Regions from separate parts of the Sphingomonas sp. P4_D12 genome, predicted to be linked through region 1. Evidence: riboswitches for the same ligand, from Rfam matches in the RefSeq annotation. Region 1 holds a riboswitch; the other holds the start of a gene.
The links. A riboswitch is a leader RNA that binds a small molecule or an ion and turns the genes downstream of it on or off. The one in region 1 is predicted to bind cobalamin.
Positions count from the first base shown of each region.

Region 2: another riboswitch for cobalamin. It lies ahead of metE (5-methyltetrahydropteroyltriglutamate--homocysteine S-methyltransferase); the one in region 1 lies ahead of AC1DSD_RS00520 (TonB-dependent receptor plug domain-containing protein).

Region 1 covers NZ_JBFUIL010000001.1:106,655-112,918, forward strand. The annotation lists gene hisG (ATP phosphoribosyltransferase) at 1-41, opposite strand, end outside; gene AC1DSD_RS00510 (DUF2332 domain-containing protein) at 207-1,310, shown strand; gene AC1DSD_RS00515 (methylated-DNA--[protein]-cysteine S-methyltransferase) at 1,346-1,936, shown strand; cobalamin riboswitch at 1,974-2,163, shown strand; gene AC1DSD_RS00520 (TonB-dependent receptor plug domain-containing protein) at 2,291-4,195, shown strand; gene AC1DSD_RS00525 (ABC transporter substrate-binding protein) at 4,192-5,004, shown strand; gene AC1DSD_RS00530 (FecCD family ABC transporter permease) at 5,001-5,972, shown strand; gene AC1DSD_RS00535 (ABC transporter ATP-binding protein) at 5,963-6,264, shown strand, end outside.
Region 2 covers NZ_JBFUIL010000002.1:617,775-624,038, forward strand. The annotation lists gene metE (5-methyltetrahydropteroyltriglutamate--homocysteine S-methyltransferase) at 1-2,196, opposite strand, end outside; cobalamin riboswitch at 2,306-2,524, opposite strand; gene cmk ((d)CMP kinase) at 2,728-3,366, opposite strand; gene AC1DSD_RS05520 (proline iminopeptidase-family hydrolase) at 3,390-4,382, opposite strand; gene aroA (3-phosphoshikimate 1-carboxyvinyltransferase) at 4,379-5,710, opposite strand; gene AC1DSD_RS05530 (TIGR02300 family protein) at 5,812-6,132, shown strand; tRNA gene AC1DSD_RS05535 (tRNA-Ala) at 6,222-6,264, shown strand, end outside.

The sequences.
Region 1 (6,264 bases):
ATACGGCCCTTGGGGACGGCAATGACTAGGGGTTGCGCCATGGCGGGGCTTTACTTGTGCACCTGCGAAGGCGCAATGCACCCTGGTGGCTCCGCTTTCAGCGGCCTGCCGCGCCGGCGCGCTTCCCCGCCCGACCCTCCGAAGGACAGCAATCTATGGAAGGTCGCGCGGGTTAGCGCGCCGGGACTGGATATTCAGGAGGCGACATGGCCGACGAGGCGGGCAATCGCGAGGCGTTCCGGGTCCAGGAATTCTATTGCCGCAACATGGACGCGCCGATCTATGCGCGGCTGTGCGCCGCGATCGCCGTGGGACTGACCCGCGACAGCCGCACCGGCGCCCGCATCCTCGACTGGCCGGGCGAGCCGACTCGCGATGCCTTGCCGCTCAGGTTCATCGGCGGACTGCATGCGCTGGTACAAGCGGGCGCCGATTCGGGTTTGGCGGCGGTGTTTCGCGGCGAAATCACCGGCCAGGATGCGATAGGCACCGCAGTGAACGCCGCGCTGATCGCGCATGACGATTTCCTGCTGCCCTGGCTCGACGGGCCGCCGCAGACCAACGAACCGGGCCGATCGGGCGCGCTGATCGTCGGTCTGCTCGAGATCGCGCGGCGTTACGGACCCAAAATCGAACTGCTCGAAATCGGATCGAGCGCCGGGCTTAACCTGCTGATCGACCGCTATGCCTTCGATCTTGGCGGCGTGAAGGTCGGCCCCGCCGACGCGCCCGTCACGATCACGCCCGACTGGCGCGGTGAACCGCCGGTGCCGGCGCCGATCGAGATCGTCTCGGTGCGCGGTTGCGACGTCCGTCCGCTCGACGCCACCGATCCCGCGGTCGAGGCGCGGCTGGCCGCTTATGTCTGGGCCGAAACGCCGGCGCGTGCCGAGCGGCTGCGCCAGGCGATCGCGATGCAGCGCGCGAAGCCGGTCGATCTGGTCCAGGCCGACGCCGCCGATTGGATCGAGGCGCGACTCGCCGAACCGCAACAAGCCGGCGTGACGCGCGTGCTGATGCATTCGGTGGTGTGGCAATATCTGCCCGAGGATAGCGCCAATCGTACCCGCGCGGCGATGACCGCGGCGGGCGAGCGCGCCACGATCGAGCGTCCGCTCGCCTGGGTGATGATGGAACCCGACCGCGCCTTCGCGCATCAGGTGATCCGCGTGAAGAGCTGGCCCGGTCATGACCAATGGCAAGTGATCGCGACCGCGCATGCGCATGGCGCGTGGGTCAAGAATGGCGTCGAGGATAAGGACAAGCGCCGCTACGATCTGCCGGAATCGGCCAAGGTCGAAGCCGGGTAAGCTGTCGAACAACCGTGACTCATGCGAAGGTTGATTTGAACGATCGGGTCGCCGATCTTGGCAGCATGGCCACGCTCCATCGCTACCGCGTTTTCGAGACCGCACACGGCGTCGCCGCGATCGCGTGGAGCGGCGACGCGGTCACCGCCTTTCGTCTGCCGGGAGAAACGGCGCGCGAGGCGGAGTGGTCGCTGCTTCGCCGCTTGCCCGACGCTGTCGCGGGCGACCCGCCCCCAGCCATCGCCGCGGTGATCGCCGACGCGATCCGCTATTTCGCCGGGGAGCCGGTCGATTTCGATGCGGTCACGATCGATCTCGGCGAGCAGGAGCCGTTCTTCGCGCGGGTCTATGACCGTGTCCGAGCGATCGGCCGCGGCGAAACGATGACCTATGGCGCGGTCGCGCGCGAACTCGGCGCAGGGCCGGAAGCGGCGCGCGCAGTGGGTCAGGCGATGGCGAGGAATCCGATCCCGTTGATCGTGCCCTGCCACCGCGTGCTTGCCGCGGGCAGCCGGGTCCACGGTTTCTCGGCGCCCGGCGGGGCGCTCGCCAAGGTCCGCATGCTCGAGATCGAGGGCGTGGCGACCGAGCCGCCGCCTGCCGCGCAGACCGCGTTCGAATTCTGAAATCAGGCATCGCTTGCGCTTTACCGCGCTGCGGCATAGACGCCGCGCCGTGACGGGTTCCCCGCAAGGGGAAGCAAAAGGGAAGTCCGGTCGAGATGCCGGCGCTGCCCCCGCAACTGTGACCGGAGAGCGGTCGCCCCAACAATGCCACTGGCCGCAGGGTCGGGAAGGCGGGGCGAACGCGACGACCCGGAAGCCAGGAGACCTGCCCGCCACGGTCGATCCTTTGCGCGGACGGGGTGTGCCGGGCGAACGAGGGACATCCCTCGTGTGAGCGACATGAACCGGGCCGTAAGGTCCGGGTGTCGCGTTCAGGCGCCCGGAGTCCGCGGCCCCACCAAAGGGGCATGTCCAATGTTGAAGTTTTCCATCCTCGCGACCTCGGCGTTCGCCGCGATCGCCATCGCGACGCCAGCCTATGCGCAGGAGACGGCGGCGACCGACGATAACAATATCGTCCTCGCCGATCAGACCCGAACCGACATTATCGTGACCGCGACCGGTGTGCCGCAGGCGCCGGAGACGATCGGCCAGGCAGTGACGGTGATCGACCGCCAGACGATCGAGCAGCGCCAGACGGTCGCGTTGTCCGACCTGCTGGCGACCACGCCGGGCGTGACCGTGTCGCGCAACGGCGGGCTCGGCGCCCTGACCGCCGTCCGCATCCGCGGCGCCGAGGATTCGCAGACGCTGACCTTGATCGATGGCGTGCGGGTCAACGACCCCTCGTCGCCCGGCGGCGCGTTCGATTTCGCCAGCTTGCTCGCCGGTTCGATCGACCGCGTCGAGGTGTTGCGTGGCCCGAACTCGGTGCCATGGGGCAGCCAGGCGATCGGCGGTGTCGTCAACGTCACCACGATGCAGCCGGGCTATGGCCTCCAGGCGCGCGGCAATGTCGAATATGGCAGCTTCGATACGGTCTTCGCCAATGGCGGCGTGTCGGGAAAGAGCGGGATCGTCTCGGCCTCGCTCAACGCCGGCTATCTCAAGACCAACGGCTTCTCGGCAGTGTCGTCGGGAAGTGAGCCCGACGGCTATCGCCAGTTCGGCGCGACCGGGCGGATCGAGATCGCCTTGGCCGATAACATCAGGCTCGACCTGCGCGGTTATTATGCGCACAGCAAGGTCGATATCGATGGCTTTGACGGCGTGACCTTCCTGCCCGCCGATGACGGCGAATATGCCAAGACACAAGAATTGTACGGCTATGCCGGGCTCAACGCCGATTTCCTCGGCGGCCGCTTCAAGAACCGCATCGCCTTCACCATCGCCGATATCAATCGCGACAATTACGACCCGGCGTTCGGGCCCGCGGTCAGCTTCTTCGGCCGCGGCCGTAGCGAGCGTTATCAATATCAGGGTGATTTCCAGGTGATCGACGGCGTCCGGCTGGTCGCCGGCGCGGAGCGCGAGAATACGCGCTATTTCGACGGCGATCTCTCCGCGACGCGCGGCGTCACCAGCTTCTACGGCGAAGCCATCCTGTCGCCGATCGATCGTCTGACCATCACCGGCGGCGTTCGCTACGACGACGATTCGGCGTTCGGCGGGCACACGACCTGGGGCGCCAATGCGGTCTATACCTTGCCGACCGAGACGACGTTCCGCGCCAGCTATGCCGAAGGGTTCAAGGCGCCGACCCTCTACCAACTCTACGGACGGTTCGGAACGTCGGTGTTCGGCAACCAGGATCTCAAGCCCGAAACCGCGCAAAGCTATGACATCGGAGTCGAGCAGCGGCTGGTCGGCGGGCGGATCGTCGCCGGCATCACCTGGTTCCACCGCGACACGACCGATCAAATCGATTTCGGTCCGGCCTTCTCCTACGTCAATATCGACCGCGCCCGGACCAAGGGCGTGGAGTTCGCGCTGTCGGTGCGGCCGAGCGATCGCCTGACGCTCAGCGGGTCCTACAGCTTCATCGATTCGATCAACCTCTCGCCCGGGTTCAATTTCGGCAACGAGCTGGCGCGCCGTCCGCGCCAATCGGTCAGCGCGTCGATCGACTGGAAGACTCCGGTCGGTCTCGGGATCGGCGCGACCGTGCTGAGCGTCGGCGACAGCTTCGATGACGCCGGCAATTTCAGCCGACTCGATGGCTATACTGTGGTCGGGCTGCGCGCGGACTTCCCAATCGGCGATAAATTCTCGATCTATGGTCGCGTCGATAATCTGTTCGATGAGAAATATGCCGTGGTGAAATATTACAGCACACCGGGCCGCGCGGCCTATGGCGGCATTCGCTTGAAGTTCAATTGAAGCCTTTGATCGCCTTGATCGCCCTCGGGCTGGCGGGGTGCGCGAGTGCGCAGCCCGCCACGACCGGGGGGATCGTCTCGACCAATCCGTGTTCGGACCAATTGCTGCTGGCGCTGGCGCCGGGCAAGGTCACGGCGATCAGCCATTATTCGCAGGAGCCGGGCGCGACCTCGATCCCGCTCGGCCTCGCGCGGCGCTATCGCGCGACCGCGGGGACCGCCGAGGAAGTGATCGCGCTCAAACCTGACCTGGTGGTCGCGTCGAGCTTTACCTCCAAGACTACACTCGCCGCGTATCGTCGCGCCGGGCTCAAGGTGCTGACGCTCGATTCGCCGACCAATGTCGCCTCCAGCCGCGACCAGATCCGCAGCGTCGCCGCCGCGGTGGGGGAACCCGCGGCGGGCGAGCGGCTGATCGCGCGCATCGATCGCGCCGTGGCCAACGCCGCTCCGCGTGACGGCCGCCGGCCCGCGACCTTGCTCTATATTTCCGACAGTTTCGCCAATGCCGGGCCCAGCCTGTTGACCGAGATGGTCGAACTCGCCGGGCTGGGCGATGCCAGCAAGGATTTCGGGCTCGCTTTCTCGGGCAACGTGCCGATCGAAAGTGTGGTCGCGCATCCGCCGCGCATCGTGATCGACCCCGACCCCAATGGCCGCACCGCGTCGCTGCGCCGCCGCGTGCTCGGCATGGCGGGGTATCAGGTGATCGAGGAGCGTTTCCCGCGCCAATTGGTCAATTGCGGCGGGCCGACCATCATCCCCGCGCTGCAGGCGCTCGCCGCGATTCGATCGCGGGCGTTGTCATGAGCCGCGCGATCCGCCTCGGCCTGCTCGTGTTGCTGACCGCGGCTTTGTTCGCGCTGTCGCTGATGGCGGGCAAGCAATGGATCCCGTTCGACGCCTGGTTTGGGCACGATCCGCGCTGGGCGATCATTGCCGAGTTGCGCATCCCGCGTGCGGTGCTCGGTGTCCTGCTCGGCGCCGCGCTCGGCCTGTCGGGCGCGGTGCTGCAGGGCTATCTTCGCAACCCGCTCGCCGATCCGACGGTGATCGGCGTGTCGTCCTGCGCGGCGCTCGGCGCGGTCGCGTCGATCGTCCTCGGATTCGGTGCCGGCTGGCTTGGCCAGTTCGGCTGGGCGATGGCGGGGGCGGGGGGTGCGATGGCGCTGCTCGCGATGCTGACCGCGCGTGCGGAGACGCCAGTGGTGTTCGTGCTGGCCGGCACCGTGCTCGCCAGTTTGGCGGGCGCGCTGACCGCGTTCCTGATCTCGATCGCGCCCAATCCCTATGCCATCGCCGAGGCGATCGACTGGCTGATGGGCGCGCTGACCGACCGTGGGCCCGACGACGTGTTGATGGCGGCGCCGTTCATCGGCGCGGGCATGCTGTTGATGCTGTTCACGGGGCCAGCGCTCGACGCGCTGGCGCTGGGCGAGGATGCCGCGCGCTCGCTCGGCGCCAATCTCGGCCGGTTGCGCTGGCAAGTGGTGATCGGCACCGGGCTGGCGGTCGGCGCGGGCGTCGCGGTGACCGGCGTGGTCGGGTTCGTCGGCTTGGTCGTCCCGCATCTGTTGCGGCCAGTGTTCGGCGCCAAACCCTCGGCGTTGCTGGTGCCGAGCGCGCTGGGTGGCGCCGCGCTGACGCTGGCGGCCGACAGCCTGTGCCGGCTCGCGCCGGGTGCGGGTGAGGTGCGGCTGGGCGTTGCCATGGCGCTGATCGGCGCGCCGTTCTTTCTGGCGTTGCTGTTCCGCGAAGGAGCCAAGCAATGGCGCTGACTCTCGACCGGGTGACACTCGATCTGCGCGGGCGCCGAGTGCTGACCGATGCGAGCGCCATGTTCGCCGCCGGCCGCATCACCGTGATCCTGGGGCCCAACGGCGCGGGCAAGACCAGCCTGTTGCGCGCCGCCGCCGGGTTGATCGCCCCGAGCGCAGGCAAGATCGCGATCGACGGCCGCGCGATCGGTGCGATGCGCCGCGATGACCGCGCGCGGACGATCGGCTACCTGCCGCAATCGGGCGATGTCGCCTGGAACATGCCGGCGCGCGACGTCGTGGCGCTCGGCCG
Region 2 (6,264 bases), on a different contig from region 1:
GTTCACCCACAATTGCTCGGGACGGAGGTGATCCTGCGCCAGCCGCATCAGCGCGACCATCTCCTCAACCGTCGGCACGCGCGGGGCGTGGATGTCATAGACGCCCGGCCCGATCGCGCTCGGATAGCGATAGCGCGCAAAGCCTTCGAGCAATTCCATCTGCGACCGCGCGGTCTCGATCGAGATCACATCGGTGTCCATCGCACCGATCGACGGCAGGATGTCGTTGAACTCCGAATAGCACATGTGCGTGTGGATCTGCGTCGCGTCGGCGACCCCGGCGGCGGACAGCCGGAAGCAATCGACTGCCCAATCCAGATAAGGCTGCCAGTCGCGCCGGCGCAGCGGCAGACCCTCGCGCAACGCCGCTTCGTCGATCTGGATCGCCTTGGCGCCGGCTTTCTCCAGGTCGACAACCTCGTCACGGATCGCCAGTGCGATCTGGCGGCACGATGCCTCGCGCGGCTGATCGTCGCGGACGAACGACCAGTTGAGGATCGTCACCGGACCGGTCAGCATGCCCTTCATCGGCCTGTCCGTCAGGCTCTGGGCATAGCGCCACCAGTCGACCGTCATCGGCTTGGGCCGCGACACGTCGCCGAACAGGATCGGCGGCCGCACGCAACGCGAGCCATAGGACTGGACCCAGCCGCTGACGGTGAAGGCGAAGCCCGACAATTGCTCGCCGAAATATTGCACCATGTCGTTGCGCTCGAACTCGCCATGGACGAGCATGTCGAGCCCGGCTTCCTCCTGCCAGCGGATCGCGCGCTCGGTCTCCTCGCGGAGGAATTGTTCGTACGCCGTATCGTCCAGCGTCCCGCGATTGTGGTCGGCACGCGCGCGGCGCACTTCGGCGGTTTGCGGGAACGATCCGATCGTGGTGGTCGGGAAAGCCGGCAGCTCGAGCGCCTCCGCCTGTGCCGCGCCGCGAACGGGGTAGGGGGATTGTCGCTCGCGATCGCCCGGCGTGATCGCCGCCAGCCGCTCGGCCACCGCTTCATTGTGGATCCGCGGCGAGGTCTTGCGCGCCGCCGCCGCAGCGCTCGATGCCGCCAGATCGTCGGCGACGCTGTCACGACCTTCATTGAGCGCACGCTTCAGCGTCGCGAGCTCGCCGACCTTTTGCACGGCGAAGGCCAGCCATTGCGCGATTTCCGGATCGATCTTGCGTTCGAGCGCGAGGTCGACCGGCGTGTGGAGCAGCGAGCAGGACGGGGCAAGGACGATGTCGCGCTTCGCGGCGATCGGCTCGAGCCGGTCGAGCAACGCGGCGAGATCGGCGCGCCAGACGTTGCGCCCGTCGATCACGCCGAGCGAGAGCAATAGCGACTTGGGCGCCTTGGCCAGTACCGCATCGAGCTGTTGCGGCGCGCGGACGAGGTCGATGTGGAGCCCGGCGACCGGCAAATGGATCGCGAGGTCGAGATTGTCCTCGAGCCCGCCGAAATAGGTCGCGAGCATCAGCTTGACGCCGGCGCGCGGCAGCTTGGCATAAGCGCGGGTGATCGCGTTGCGCTGGCGCTCGCTCAGGTCGAGCACGAGCACCGGCTCGTCGATCTGCACCCATTCGGCGCCGGCCTGGCCGAGCTGGGTCAGCACGGCCGAATAGAGCCCCAGCACCTCGTCGAGATAGTCGAATGGATCGACCCCGCGGCCCTTGGCGAGGCTCAGCCAGGTGATCGGTCCGAGCAGAACGGGACGCGTCTCGAACCCCTGCGCCTTGGCCTCGCGATAGTCGTCGACGATCTTGGCCGAACTCAGCGCGAGCTTCTGCCCGGCGACCAGTTCGGGGACCATATAATGGTAATTGGTGTCGAACCATTTGGTCATCTCGCACGCGGTCAGGCTGCCGTGCCCATGGCCGCAGCTAGCGTCCTCGCCCGTCGTCCCGCGCGCCATCGCGAAATAAGTAGCGAGGTCGGAATCGCCCGCCGTCTTGCCATAGCGTTCGGGGATCGCCCCCAGCATCAGGCTGGTGTCGAGGACATGGTCGTAGAGCGAGAAATCGTTCGACGGGAGCCAGTCGGCGCCGAGCGCCCGTTGCCGCGCCCAGGCGGCGGTGCGCAGCCCGGCGGCGGCTTCGAGCAGATCGGCCTCGGACGATTGGCCCGACCAGAAGGATTCGAGCGCGAATTTGAGCTCGCGGCGCGGCCCGATGCGCGGGAATCCGAGTGTGGCAACAGTGACGGTCATGGTCTTCATACCCCGATGAAAGGCGGAGGCAGAGACCAGACACGAGCACGCACGGGCGACACGGGGCCGACCGCGAATGCAAGCGGCCAGCCCGGACACCCCGCCGGTGGACGTTATCGCGTCGGAGGCAGGTCTCCTGGCTCACGGGTCAACACGCCGGTCCGGCCTTCCCAGGGATTTGGACGCCCCCAGTGACACTCATCGACCGCCGCTCGCCGCTTACAGTTGCGGGGGCAGCGCCGGCCTTGGCCCAAAAGGCCGCACCGGCTTCCCGTCTTAGCTTCGGCGCGGGCGAACCCGTCCGAAGAACCTCGACGTGAGCCTTATCCCGCGCCGAACGAGTCGGGTCAAGCGGGATATAAAGAAATCTTTATATGTTTATTCCTCCCCGTTCACGGGGAGGGGGACCAAGACGCGCAGCGGCTTGGTGGAGGGGGCGAGCCCCAAGCGATGTAGATGAGGAGGACCCCCTCCACCACTCGCTACGCGAGCAGTCCCCCTCCCCGTAAACGGGGAGGATTTAGACCGACGCTACCCGTTCGCCGCCTTCAGCCGCAATTGCCGCTCGACCAGCTCGATCGCGCGCTTCACCGCGGCTTCGATCGACAGGAAGCTGGTGTCGAGGATGCCGGCGTCGGCCGCCATCACCAACGGCGCCGCGTCGCGGCCCATGTCGCGCTGATCGCGTGCGCGGATATCGGCCAGCACCTTGTCGAAGCTGAGCGTGCTGCCGCGCTCTCTCAGTTCGGCATGCCGCCGCCGCGCGCGGATCTGCGGCGTCGCCTTGACGAACAATTTGGCGTCGGCGTCGGGTGCGATCACCGTGCCGATGTCGCGCCCATCGAGCACCGCGCCGCCTTCTTGCTGCGCGAACTTGCGCTGGCGCTGCAGCAACGCCGCCCGGATCAGCGGGTGCGCCGAGACGATCGAGGCACGCTGCCCCGCTTCGTCGCTGCGCAACACGGGATCGTCGAGCAAACTGTCGTCGAAATTGCTCGCCGCGACGGCATCGGCCTCCTTGGTCGGGTCGAGGTCGAGGCGATGCACATTCTCGGCGACCGCGCGGTACAGCAGGCCGGTATCGAGATGCGGCAGGCGATAATGTTTTGCCAGGGCGCGGGCGACGGTGCCCTTGCCGCTGGCGGCGGGACCGTCCACGGCGATGATCATACGCTAAACTCCATCGCGGACCTCTAGGCCCGTGCGTCCTGTCGCGCCAGCCAGCCGCGGATCAATGCGACCGTTTCCAGCGTCCGGTCGGCGAAGATACCATGCGCCGAACCGGGGATCGTGGCATATTCGGCGCCCGGCACGCGCGCGGCAAACCCCGCCAAAGTGGTCGGGCGCGCTTCATCATATTGCCCGCCCAGGAAGATCGTGCGCCGCCCATCGAGCCTGGCCAGCAACGGCTCGCCGTCATAATCCTTGAGGCTGCCGGTGCAGGCGAACTCGCTCGGCCCCCACATCGCATTGTAGAGCTTCGGGTTGAAGCCGTTGGGATGCGCGCCGGCATAGGCGATCGCGGCGGGCTTGGCCGGCTCGCGGCCGTTGAACGCGCGGTAGAAAGCGTTGACGCCGTCGTCGCACCCGCGGCTGGGCCCGGTGTCGCAACTGGCGATCTGCGCCTGTACCGCCGCCGGCAAGGTCGCCCGCAAGGCATTGGCGTCGGCGATCCAGCTCTTGGTCGACACGAGGGGACTGGCCATCGCCAGCCCGCGCAACGCCGCCGGCCGCCGCGCACCGTATTCGAGCGCGAGCGTGCCGCCCCAGCTATGCCCGAGCAGGTGCCAGCGATCGACGCCCAGCGCTTTCCGAACCAGCTCGATCTCATCGACGAAGCGTTCGACGCGCCAATTCTTCGGATCGTTGGGCCGGTCCGACTGCCCGCTATCGAGCTGGTCGTAGAGGATCACCGCGCGCTCGTCGGCCAAAGCGACCGCCGGCATGAAATGCTCATGATCGCCGCCCGGGCCGCCATGCAGCATGACGATCGGCGGCTTGGCGCCGTTCAGTCTGCCGTTGACGCGGACATAGACGCGCCCGCCCTCAACCGGGACCATTTTCTCGAGATTGGGCGCCGGATAGCCGTCCGCCTTGCGCGCGAACAGCGGACGGGGGAGGGCGAAGCTGGCGCCGAGCGCGAGGCCACCGGCGAGCAACTCGCGGCGGCCGACCATGCGGCTCATGCGCGGCCCGCCAGATGCTCCAGCGTCTCGAAGAACACCGGATAGCTCGTCGCGACCGGGGCGACGTCGTCGATCGTGATCGGCCGCCGCGCGACCAGCCCCGCCACCGTCATCGCCATCGCGATGCGATGATCGAGCAAAGAGGCGATCGTCGCGCCGCCGGGGATCGGTTCGCCGCCGCTGCCGGTGATCGCCAGGCCGTCGTCAAATTCCTCGACGCTGACGCCACAGGCCTGGAGCGCCGCCGCCATCGCCGCGATCCGGTCCGATTCCTTGACGCGCAGCTCGTGCGCGCCGCGCGCGACCGTGCGCCCCTCGGCCAAAGCCGCGGCGACGAACAGCACCGGATATTCGTCGATCATGCTCGGCGCGAGATCGGGCGGCACATCGATCGCCGCCAGCGCGGCGTGGCGCACGATCAGATCGGCGACCGGCTCGCCGCCGACGGTCCGCGGATCGACCTCGGTGATGTCCGCGCCCATCATGCGCAGCGCGGTGAAGATGCCCGCGCGCGTCGGGTTGAGCCCGACATTGGCGATCGTCACTTCGCTGCCCGGTACGATCGACGCCGCCACGGCCCAGAATGCCGCCGAGCTGGGATCGCCCGGCACGACGATCTGCTGCGGCTTCAACTCGGCCTCGCCATGGACCGAGATCACCCGCCCGCGATTGGTCGCCTCGACCGTCAGATTGGCGCCGAACCCGGCCAGCATCCGCTCGCTATGGTCGCGCGTCGGCACCGGCTCGATCACCCGCGTGATCCCCGGCGTGTTGAGCCCGGCCAGGATCACCGCCGACTTGACCTGGGCCGAGGCGACCGGAAGCGTATAGTCGATCGGCACCGCCGGGCAGATGCCGCGCACCATCATCGGCAAGCGGCCGCCTGGGCTCGACGTGAAGTCCGCCCCCATCAGCGACAGCGGATCGATCACCCGGCCCATCGGCCGCTTGCTGAGCGAGGCGTCGCCGATGAACGTAGCGGTGATCGCATGGCTGGCGACCAGCCCGGCGAGCAGCCGCGTCGACGTCCCCGAATTGCCCATGTCGAGCGCGCCCGCCGGCTGCAGCAATCCGCCGACTCCGACACCCCAGACGCGCCAGATCCCGTCGTCGTTGCGCTCAATAGTGGCGCCCATCGCCCGCATCGCGGCGGCGGTCGCCAGCACGTCCTCGCCTTCCAGCAGCCCTTCGATCCGGCTTTCGCCGACCGCCAGGCTGGACAACATCAGCGAACGATGGCTGATCGACTTGTCGCCGGGCACGGTGACGCGGCCGGTCAGGCCGGCGGACGATTCGATCAGGAGAGGTTTGGGAGCAGCATGCGACATCGGTCGCGGGCTTTGACAGCCACCTTGCGCTATGGCAAGGCGCGCGCCACTTTAGGGGTCGATCCCCGAAATTTGCATTAAATCGAAAGGTACAAATCGGCATGGTTAAGCCGGAATGGGGCACGAAGCGTACGTGTCCGAAATGCGCAACGCGCTTTTACGATCTCGGCAAGGACGACCCGGTGACCTGCATCAATTGCAACACCGCCTGGGCGCCCGAGCCGATCCTGAAATCGAAGCAGCCGCTGCCGTTCGAGGTGGTCAAGGCCGAGAAGCCCGAAAAGGACGATTCGGATCTCGAGGGTGACGATCTGGAGATCGGCATCGAAGACGAGGGCGAGCCTTCGGCCGACGATGAAGTCGATCTGGGCGGTGACGACGATCTCGGTGTCGAGACCGGCGGCAACGAAGACGAGAACTGATCGACGCAATTTTTTAAGGCAAGCGGGCTAACGCCCGCTTGTCAAAGGGGCGCCGTCCGGTTAGGGGCGCCTTCCTTCCCGGAAAGTGTGGGGCCGTAGCTCAGCTGGGAGAGCGCTGCAATGGCATTGCAG